3 regions of the Streptomyces lancefieldiae genome follow, and region 3 is predicted to be linked to each of the others. Evidence: riboswitches for the same ligand, from Rfam matches in the RefSeq annotation. Region 3 holds a riboswitch; each other region holds the start of a gene.
The links. A riboswitch is a leader RNA that binds a small molecule or an ion and turns the genes downstream of it on or off. The one in region 3 is predicted to bind cobalamin.
Positions count from the first base shown of each region.

Region 1 (3,245 bases), on a different contig from region 3:
AGGGCCGCGGTGAGCAGGGCGGTGGCACACAGCAGCACCAGCCGGGTACGGGCGACGTGGACGCCGAGGGTGGCCGCCGCGTCCTGACCGAACGCGAAGGCGTCCAGCGTCCGGCCGTACCCGAGGCACACGGCCAGGACCGGCACCAGGACCGCCATGGCGGTCCATACGTCCGTCCAGCCGGCGCCGCCGAGCGAGCCGAGCAGCCAGAACAGCACGCCGCGGGTGGTCTCGGCGTCGGCCGCGGTCATCACCACGAAGGAGGTGAGCGCGGAGAACAGCTGCATCGCCGCCACGCCCGCGAGCACCACCCGGTCCGTGGTGCCGCCGAGGCTGTGGCTGAGCAGCATCACCAGCGCGAACGAGCACACCGCCCCGATGAAGGCGCCACCCGACACGGACAGCGCACCGCCGCCCACGCCGAGCACGACGACCAGGACGGCACCGGTCGAGGCGCCGGAGGAGACACCCAGCACGAAGGGATCGGCGAGCGGGTTGCGCAGCAGGGACTGGAGCACGGCCCCGCAGACGGCGAGTCCGGCGCCGCACACCGCCGCGAGGAGGGTGCGGGGCAGCCGCAGGTCCCAGACGATGCCGTCACGGATCGGCGTGACGTCCGCGGCGCCGGTGCCGCCGAGGTGGGCGGCGACCACGGACCACACCTCGCCGACGCCGATGTCCGCCGGGCCGATGGTGACGGCCACGGCCACGGAGGCGCACAGGGCGACGATTCCGGCCCCCGCCCACACGAGGTGGCCGCGGCCGGTCGCGCGTATGCCGGAGGTCACTTGGCGAGCCCGTAGGAGCGCAGCGCCGCCGCGAGCTTCTCCACGCCCTCGACGGTGCGGACGGTGGGGTTCATGGCCTGTCCGCTGAGCAGCACGTACCGCTTCTTCCTGACGGCGGTCATGTTCCTGGTGACGGGGTCGGTCTCCAGGAACTCGATCTTCTTCGCGGCCGTCTCGGCGGTCTGGGACTTGCGGGTGAGGTCGCCGACGACCAGGACGTCGGGGTCGCGGTCGGCGACGGTCTCCCAGCCGACCTGCGGCCATTCCTCGTGGGTGTCGTCCATGACGTTCCGCGCGCCGACCGCCCGGGTCATGACTCCGGGGGCGCCGCAGCAGCCCGCCAGATAGGGCGAGGTGGAGTTGGCGAACCAGTACATGAGGGTGACGCCGGAGGCGTCGATGCCCGCGGTCGCCTTGTCGATCCGGGCCTTGAGGTCGGCGACCAGCTCCTCGCCGCGCTGCTCGACGTCGAAGGCCCGGGCCAGGTCGCGGATTTCGGCGTAGACGGTGTCCATGGTCAGTGGCTCGCCGCGGCTGCCGTCGCCGTCGCCGCTGTTGTCCTTGCCGGCGCAGTCGGACGGGGACAGGTAGGCCGGCACGCCCAGTTCGGCGAACCGCTCACGTGTGGCCACGCCGCCGGTGCCGAGGGTGGAGGCGAAGGAGGCGGCGACGAAGTCGGGTTCGGCGTCCAGGACCGTCTCGAAGGACGGCATGTCGTCGGCGAGCCGGGGCACGTCGGCGTTCGCCTTCTCCAGGCCCTTCATGACCGGGTCGGTCCAGGTGGCGGTGCCCACCATGCGGTCCTCGAGGCCGAGCGAGAGCAGGATCTCCGTGGTGCCCTGGTTGAGGGAGACCGCCCGCCGGGGCGGTGCGGTGATCTTCAGGTGCTGCCCGCAGTCACTGAGGGTGCGGGGATAACCGGCCGCCGTCGCCCCCGCCGCGGCGGAGTCGGCGGCGGGTCCCCCGGAGCCGCAGGCGGAGGCCAGCAGGGCGCCGGACACCAGCAGGACGGGGCCGCGGAACGAACGGCGGGAGCGGAGGAAAGAGAGGGAGCGGAGGACGCGGCGGAAGCGGAGGGAGCCGCGAGGGCGGCGGGAGCCGACGGGGCGCGCTGCGGGCAAGGAAGATCCTCTGGCGTCGAGGGCTCATACGCGAAGCCCGTTCGTACGGTGCGGCCCGCGCCGTACGCGGGCGCGGGTGCCAGCAGGTCTTCGGACTCGGGATCGACCGGACGGGACGCCTTCCCGGACGGCTTGTGCCGCCCAGTGGCCCGTGTCCCGCCCGTCCCCCTCACCGCTGCGCGTCAGTTCCGGATTCTCACCGGATTCCCTGACCCACCAGGTGGGTTCGACTGGCTCCCGCAAGCTACCACAGGGTCACCTCGCCTCCGGGGGGCGGCCGACCGTCCGCGGCCGACGGACGTCCTGGCGTTGCTCACAGGGGCGTCGCGGCGCGGAGGATGAGGAACATGGTGACGGCGGCGTTCGCGGACGACATCGCCGACACGGCGGTTCCGGCGGCCGCCGCCCACGCCGCCAGGCCCACGGAGGTGAACACCGAGGGCCAGGTGCGGACCGCCGGCGCGGGGCCCAGCAGGGCGGCCACCCGGCGCGGCACCGGGCCGGGCGCCGCGAGACCGGCGAGGGTGGCGACCGGGGTGCCCCGCGAGACGAGGGCCGCCTTGCCGATCGCGGTCGCCACCGCGCGGCGGTTGCCGATCGCCCGGGCGGCCGCCTCGTCCGCCCACCGCTCCGCCGTGTAGGCCACGGCGGTCCGCAGGGGCCTCAGGAACGGGTTGGCCAGCGCGGCGAGCCGGACGGCGAGCAGGAAGCGGTGGTGCCGGGCGGCGAGATGGGCCCGCTCGTGGGCGAACAGTGCGCGCCGCTCGGCCGGTTCGAGGCAGTCGAGCAGGGCCGTGCTCACCACCACACGGTCCCGGTGTCCGCCGGGCAGCGCGTACGCGTAGGGCACCTCGTCCGGCAGTACGGCCACCCCGGTGCCCGGCAGCCCGGCCAGCGCGCGGTGGGCACGGCGACGCACCCTGCCGTGCCGCCACAGGGCCCGCGCCGAGGCCACGACCACCGCGCACAGCGCCGGGATCGCCGCCTTGCCGACGATCTCGTCGTACGGCACCGCCGCCCGGACCTCGGGATCCGACCAGCCGTCGGGCAGTGGGTTGCCCGGCAGCTGCGCGGTGCCCACCACCATCACCAGGGCCAGGCAGACGGTGCTGCACAGGGCCATCACGGCGGCCACGGCGGTGAGCAGTCCGGTCGCCGTCCGCGGGTGCAGATGCTGTTCCGCCAGCCGGGCGATCGGCCATGCCGTCAACGGCAGGACCAGTGGCAGGAAGACGAAGACCCCCATGAGTCGTCAGTCTTCCCCCGCGTCACTTGCGTGACCCAGGAGTTCGCGCAGCAGCCGCTCGTCGTCGGGGTCGAGGCCGGTGACGAAGCT
Region 1 covers NZ_JAVRFH010000049.1:50,136-53,380, reverse strand. The annotation lists gene RM812_RS32850 (FecCD family ABC transporter permease) at 1-749, opposite strand, end outside; gene RM812_RS32845 (ABC transporter substrate-binding protein) at 785-1,795, opposite strand; cobalamin riboswitch at 1,974-2,159, opposite strand; gene RM812_RS32840 (M56 family metallopeptidase) at 2,223-3,155, opposite strand; gene RM812_RS32835 (BlaI/MecI/CopY family transcriptional regulator) at 3,162-3,245, opposite strand, start outside.
Region 1: linked by a shared signal. The riboswitch ahead of RM812_RS32845 (ABC transporter substrate-binding protein) and the one ahead of RM812_RS10410 (cobalamin biosynthesis protein) in region 3 are both predicted to bind cobalamin.

Region 2 (3,245 bases), on a different contig from region 3:
GGAGGCGATGGTGGCGGTCGGCGCGATCGCGAGGAGCAGGGAGTTGCGCAGACCGGTCGTGGCCATGCGTGCGCGCAGTGCCGTCCAGCGCTCCGGCCAGGCCGGTTCGACGTCGTAGTGGTCGGGGTGCAGCACGCCCCGGGCCGTACGGGTCTTCCCCCAGGCCGGCAGGGGGCCGTCGCGCTCGGCGAGGTCGGCGGACGTCTCGTACGCGGCGAGCATGATCCGCTCGGCGATGCGCGTGGAGAGGGCCTTGGCCTCGGGCGAGTCGAAGGGCAGGCGCAGCTGGAAGAAGACGTCCTGCAGGCCCATCGCGCCGAGGCCGACCGGACGCCAGCGGGCGTTGGAGCGGGCCGCCTGCTCGGTCGGGTAGAAGTTGATGTCGACGACCCGGTCCAGGAAGGTGACGGCGGTGCGGACGGTGGCGTCCAGCCGGTCCCAGTCGAGGTCGCCGGTCGCCCGGTCGACGAACGCGCCGAGGTTGACCGAGCCCAGGTTGCAGACCGCCGTCTCCCCGTCGTCCGTGACCTCCAGGATCTCCGTGCAGAGGTTGGAGGAGTGGACGACGTGGCCTGGCTCGGCGGTCTGGTTGGCCGTGCGGTTGGCGGTGTCCTTGAAGGTCATCCAGCCGTTGCCGGTCTGCGCGAGGGTGCGCATCATACGGCCGTACAGCTCACGGGCGGGGAGCGTCCTGCGGGCCAGTCCCGCCGCCTCGGCCCTGCGGTAGGCGGTGTCGAACTCCTCGCCCCACAGGTCGACCAGTTCGGGGACGTCGGACGGTGAGAACAGCGACCAGGTCCCGTCGGCGTCCACCCGGCGCATGAACTCGTCCGGCACCCAGTGCGCGAGGTTCAGGTTGTGCGTGCGGCGGGCGTCCTCGCCGGTGTTGTCGCGCAGCTCCAGGAACTCCTCGATGTCGGCGTGCCAGGTCTCCAGGTAGACCGCCGCCGCGCCCTTGCGCCGTCCGCCCTGGTTGACGGCGGCGACCGAGGCGTCCAGCGTCTTCAGGAACGGGACGATGCCGTTGGAGTGCCCGTTGGTGCCGCGGATCAGGGAACCTCGGGAGCGGACGCGGGAGTAGGCGATGCCGATGCCGCCGGCGTGCTTCGAGAGGTTGGCGACCTGGTGGTAGCGGTCGTAGAGGGAGTCGAGTTCGTCCTTGGGGGAGTCCAGGAGGTAGCAGGACGACATCTGGGCGTGCCGGGTGCCGGAGTTGAACAGGGTGGGGGAGGAGGGCAGGTAGTCGAGGCTGCTCATCAGCCCGTAGAGGGCGGCGACCTCGTCCGCGGACCTGGTGCTGTCGTCCTCGGCGAGACCGGCGGCGACGCGGAGCATGAAGTGCTGGGGGGTCTCGACGACCTTGCGGCTGGTGGGGTGCCGCAGCAGGTAGCGGCTGTGCAGGGTGCGCAGCCCGAAGTAGCCGAAGCGGTCGTCGGCCACCGGGTCGATCAGCGCGTCGAGGCGGTCCGCGTGCAGCCGCACGAACTCGGCGGTGCGGTCGGCGATCAGACCCTCGCGGTGGCCGGCGGCGACCGAGTCGGTGAAGGTGGTCACGCCCTGGGAGGCCGCCTCGGCACGGATGCCGATCGTGAGCAGGCGGGCGGCCAGCTTGGAGTAGACCGGGTCCTCCGAGATGAGTCCGGCCGCCGCCTCCGTGGCGAGCTCGCGCAGCTCGGCCTCGTCCGCGCGGGCGGACCGGCCGCGCAGTGCGGCGGCGGCGACCCGGCCGGGGTCGGCGCCCCGGAGGTCGGCGGTCAGCCCGGTCAGGGTGCGCAGCAACGCGGCACCGGGACCGTCGGGTTCCTCGGTCGCCGTCGCCGGGGTCGCTGAAGCCGGATCGGCTGGCGCGATGGTCACGTGGGGGCACTCCCTCGCTCGGCACGGGGCCTGGCGGAGGGCAGGGGCAGCTCACGAACGCACGCGGCGTCGCGTCCACCGGCCCACTCCGCGAGGCCCGGACGTCATGGCACCCGGACCGGGACGGCCGGGCGCACTGTCGGCAGGTCCTCGGACTGGACATGCGTGCGGAAACACGCAAGTACACCGTTGCGGGACAGTTCCGGATTCGCACCGGATTCCCCTGCGGCGACAGCGAGCATGAGCATACATCTTGTGCCGGGTTCCGCGAGCACCCCCAGATGTTGTGTCGGGTCGGTGTCAGAGTGTCAGTTCATAAGTGAGGAGGGTGATGTCGTCGAGCTCCGGGAGCGGCTTCCAGTCGCGGTCCGGGGTGCGGGTGAAGCCCAGCCGTTCGTAGAGGCGGTGGGCGGTGCGCATCGTGCGCTGGGTCGACAGCACGACGCGTACGCAGCCCTCGACGGCCCGGGCGCGGTCGACGCAGGCCCGCACGAGCGCCTCGCCGACCCCGCGGCCGCGTGCCTCGTGGGCGACGGCGAGCATGCGTATCTCGGCCTCGCCGGGCCCTGCGATGTCGGACATGGGACCGCTGGAGGGCACGAAGGCCACGCCGCCGAGGACCCGGCCGTCCGCCGCGGCGACCAGCACCTCGGCGGCCACCGCCCGCTTGGCCACGTTCCGCAGCTCGCCGAGGTACGCGTCGCTCTCCCCGAAGTCGAGGAGCCCGTCCCGTAGGTAGGCCTGTGCGGTGATCTCGCCGAGGGGGTCGTACTCGTCGGAGGCCGCTTGCCGGATCACGAAGTTCATGGGGCCGAGTGTGCCCGAGGGGTACGACAACGGGCCGCCGGATCTCTCCGACGGCCCGCTGCGCGGCGCGTGTGCCGCAGGTCAGTGCGACGTGCCCGCCGTGGCCGGCGGGAGCTCCGTCTGGACGCCGGGGTCGCCCGCGTCCGCCGTGTAGTCGCTCGGCTTGGTCTCGTCGACGCCGTCGGGCGCCTTGACGGCCCTCAGGACGAAGGTCAGGACCACGGTGACCAGGACGTTCAGCACGAACGCGGTGAGGCCGATGTAGCCGATCTCGCCGATGCCCGGGATCTCCTTCGAGGAGCCGCCGAAGTGCTTCTGCGTCGGCGAGGCCACACCGTAGGCGGCGACCGTGCCGTAGACCATGCCGACCGCCCAGCCGGCGAGCAGCGCCCAGCGGTGGAACCAGCGGGTGAACAGGCCGCCGACCAGGGCCGGGAAGGTCTGCAGGATCCAGATGCCACCCAGCAGCTGGAAGTTGATCGCGACCGTCTTGTCCATGCCGAGGACGAAGACCAGCGCGCCCACCTTCACCAGCAGGGACACCAGCTTGGAGACCTTGGTCTCCTGGGCCGGTGTGGCGT
Region 2 covers NZ_JAVRFH010000013.1:83,687-86,931, reverse strand. The annotation lists gene RM812_RS15795 (ribonucleoside-diphosphate reductase subunit alpha) at 1-1,857, opposite strand, end outside; cobalamin riboswitch at 1,982-2,105, opposite strand; gene RM812_RS15790 (GNAT family N-acetyltransferase) at 2,158-2,664, opposite strand; gene mctP (monocarboxylate uptake permease MctP) at 2,746-3,245, opposite strand, start outside.
Region 2: linked by a shared signal. The riboswitch ahead of RM812_RS15795 (ribonucleoside-diphosphate reductase subunit alpha) and the one ahead of RM812_RS10410 (cobalamin biosynthesis protein) in region 3 are both predicted to bind cobalamin.

Region 3 (3,245 bases):
CGGCCAGGCCCCGCTCCCGCAGCCACTGAAGCGCCCGGACCGTCCCGCGCGTCCCCGGCACGACCACGAGGTCGGCGTCGGCCAGCTCCTCCGGCCGGTCCACGAACCGCACCACGACGCCCGGTTCGGCGGCGAGCGCGTCCACGTCCGTGAAGTTGGACATCAGCGGGACCGCGCAGACGGCGACCCGCAGCACGTCCTCGCCGACCGGCGGAGCGACGACCGACTCGCGCACCGTTCCCCGCAGGGAGACCCGCAGCCCGTCCTCCTCGTCGATGCCGAGACCGTGCCGGAACGGCAGGACGCCGTACGTCCGCCGCCCGGTGAGGCCGTGCAGCATCTCCAGCCCCGGCTCCAGCAGCGACACGTCGCCCCGGAACTTGTTGACCAGGAACCCGGCCACCAGCGCCTGGTCCTCGGGCGACAGCAGCGCCACCGTGCCGAAGAAGGACGCGAAGACGCCCCCGCGGTCGATGTCGCCGACGACGAGGACGGGGAGCTGGGCGCCCCGGGCGATCCCCATGTTCACGATGTCCGTGCGGCGCAGGTTGATCTCGGCGGGACTGCCCGCCCCCTCGCAGATCACCGCGTCGTACGTGCCCCGCAGTTCGGCCAGGCAGTCGAGCACCGTGCCGAGCAACTGCCGCTGCCGTCCTCCGTGGTAGCCGCGGGCACTCATCTCGCCGACCGGCTTGCCGAGCAGCACGACCTGGCTGCTCCGCTCGCCGCCCGGCTTGAGCAGCACCGGGTTCATCAGCGCGGTCGGCTCGACGCGGCACGCCTGGGCCTGCATCGCCTGCGCCCGCCCGATCTCGGCCCCCTCGCGGGTGACGAAGGAGTTGAGCGACATGTTCTGGGCCTTGAAGGGCGCGACCTTCACGCCCTGGCGCACCAGCCAGCGGCAGATCCCGGCGGTGACGACGCTCTTGCCGGCGTCGGAGGTGGTGCCGGCGACGAGGAGGCCACCGTTCATGACGTACGTCCCTTCCTGCTCACCCGGCGGGCGAGCAGCCGCGCGCCCGCGCACACGCCCAGCGCCAGCCAGCCCACGCGCCGGGACAGCCGTACGGCCCGGTCGATGTCGCCGGAACCTGCCCGGACGGCGCGTCCCGCCGCCCCGTTGAGGACGGGCCGGTGCTCCACCCGCCCGCCGTAGGAGAGCGTTCCGCCGAGCCGCACGCCCAGGGCGCCCGCGAACGACGCCTCCACGGGGCCGGCGTTGGGGCTCGGGTGCCGGCCGGCGTCGGCCCGCCAGGCGCGTACGGCCCCGCGGGGGTCGTCGCCGGCCACCGTCGTCAGAACGGCGGTCAGCCGGGCCCCCGGCCAGCCGGCCAGGTCGTCGAGCCGGGCCGAGGCCCAGCCGTAGCGCCGGTATCGGGCGGACTTGTGGCCGACCATGGCGTCCAGGGTGTTCACGGCCCGGAAGCCGAGCAGCCCGGGCACCCCGGCCACGGCGCCCCACACCAGGGCGCCCACCACCGCGTCCGAGGTGTTCTCGGCGACGGACTCCACGACCGCCCGGGCGATCCCGTCGGCGTCCAGCGCCTGCGGGTCCCGCCCGCACAGGTGCGGCAGCCGGGCCCGGGCCGCCTCGACGTCCCCGGTCTCCAGGGCCCGCCCGATGGCACGCGCCTCGCGGGCGAGCGAGGTGCCGCCGACGACCGCCCAGGTGGCGGCGCCGGTCAGCGCGACGGAGGCGGCGGGGGAGCGGCGCACGGCTTGGGCGGCGGCCGTTCCGAGAAGGGCGGCGCCACCGGCGCACACGGCGGTGTGCAGCGCGCCCCAGCCTCGGTGGTCCCGCCACAGCACCCGTTCCACGGCACCGGCGGCACGGCCGAACGCGGCGACCGGGTGTCCGCGGCGCGGGTCGCCGAGGAGGAGGTCACCGAGAAGGCCGGCGGCGGCGCCGTACGCGAAGACGCGTTCGGCTCGCATGGGGCTCAGCCGGTCACGCGGTCAGGGAAGTACCTGGAGCTGAACGTCGATCGGCAGCCGAGCATGGCGTCGTGTCCTCACTCAGGGTGTCCACGCCCTGGTTCGAAGAGACCGGCGGTGAGAGTTCCTGGCTCCCGGGGATCCGCTCCCCGGTCACAGTGGCGGGACCGCGCCGGATTCGCACCGGGCTTCCTCTCCTGCCGCCGTAGATGGCTCCGGAAGTCCACCACGGCCCGCGAACACCCGTCAACCTGGCGTTGACCTGCGGCGGGGGAGTGTGCGAAGGCCCACACACGAGCGGTGTGCGCCGGCACGAAGAGAGGCGGGATGCGGGACGGTTGCAGTCCGTCCCGCACCCCGCCTCACGGGCGTGCGCGGTGGTTCAGGCGACGATCAGGTAGATCCCGTACGCCACCGCCGCCGCGCAGGCCGCGAAGCACGCGTACGCGCCGGTGACCGCGAGGGCCGCGGAGCCGCCTTCGGCCGACGCCCGCTCCTGGCGGGAGAGGCCGACGATGCCGAGGGTGAACAGGCCCACCAGGGCCACGGTGACCACGAGGCTGACCCCGAAGACGGAGCCGAGGGCTGCCCAGTCGATGCTCATGGAGGTTCTCTTCCTTCGTACCGGGGCGCGGGCTCAGACGGTGGTGGCGGCCGACGGGGCCTTGGCGTCGGGCGCCGTGGCGGTGGCGGTGGCGGGGAGGGTGGCGGTGGCGGGGAGGGTGGCCGCCAGTTCCTCGGTCACGCCCGTCGGGGGCGGGGACACGGCGGCCATCGCCGTGGTCACCACGCCGGCCTGCTCGGGCTCGTCGACGTCCACGACGTTGGTGTGGTCGACGACCTCGCGCCGGGAGATCTTCCAGATGGCGGCGCTGGAGGCGATCAGGAAGACCGCGACGAGCGCCGTGCCCCAGTCGCCGAAGCCGCAGACCCACTCGGCCAGCGCGGCGACCAGGGCCGCGGCCGGCAGGGTCAGACCCCAGGCGACGAACATCCGGGTGGCCGTGGACCAGCGCACCACGCCGCCCTTGCGGCCGAGGCCGGCGCCCATCACCGCGCCGGAGACCGAGTGCGTGGTGGAGAGGGAGAAGCCGAGGTGGGAGGAGGCCAGGATGACCGTGGCAGCGCTGGTCTGGGCGGCGAAGCCCTGCTGCGGCTGGAGGTCGGTCAGGCCCTTGCCCATCGTGCGGATGATGCGCCAGCCGCCGAGGTAGGTGCCCAGCGCGATCGCGAGGCCGGCGGACAGGATGACCCACACGGGCGGGTCGGAGTCGGGGGCGAGCGAGCCGCCGGCGACCAGGGCGAGGGTG
Region 3 covers NZ_JAVRFH010000008.1:59,621-62,865, reverse strand. The annotation lists gene RM812_RS10415 (cobyric acid synthase) at 1-973, opposite strand, end outside; gene RM812_RS10410 (cobalamin biosynthesis protein) at 970-1,935, opposite strand; cobalamin riboswitch at 2,038-2,178, opposite strand; gene RM812_RS10405 (hypothetical protein) at 2,318-2,539, opposite strand; gene RM812_RS10400 (inorganic phosphate transporter) at 2,573-3,245, opposite strand, start outside.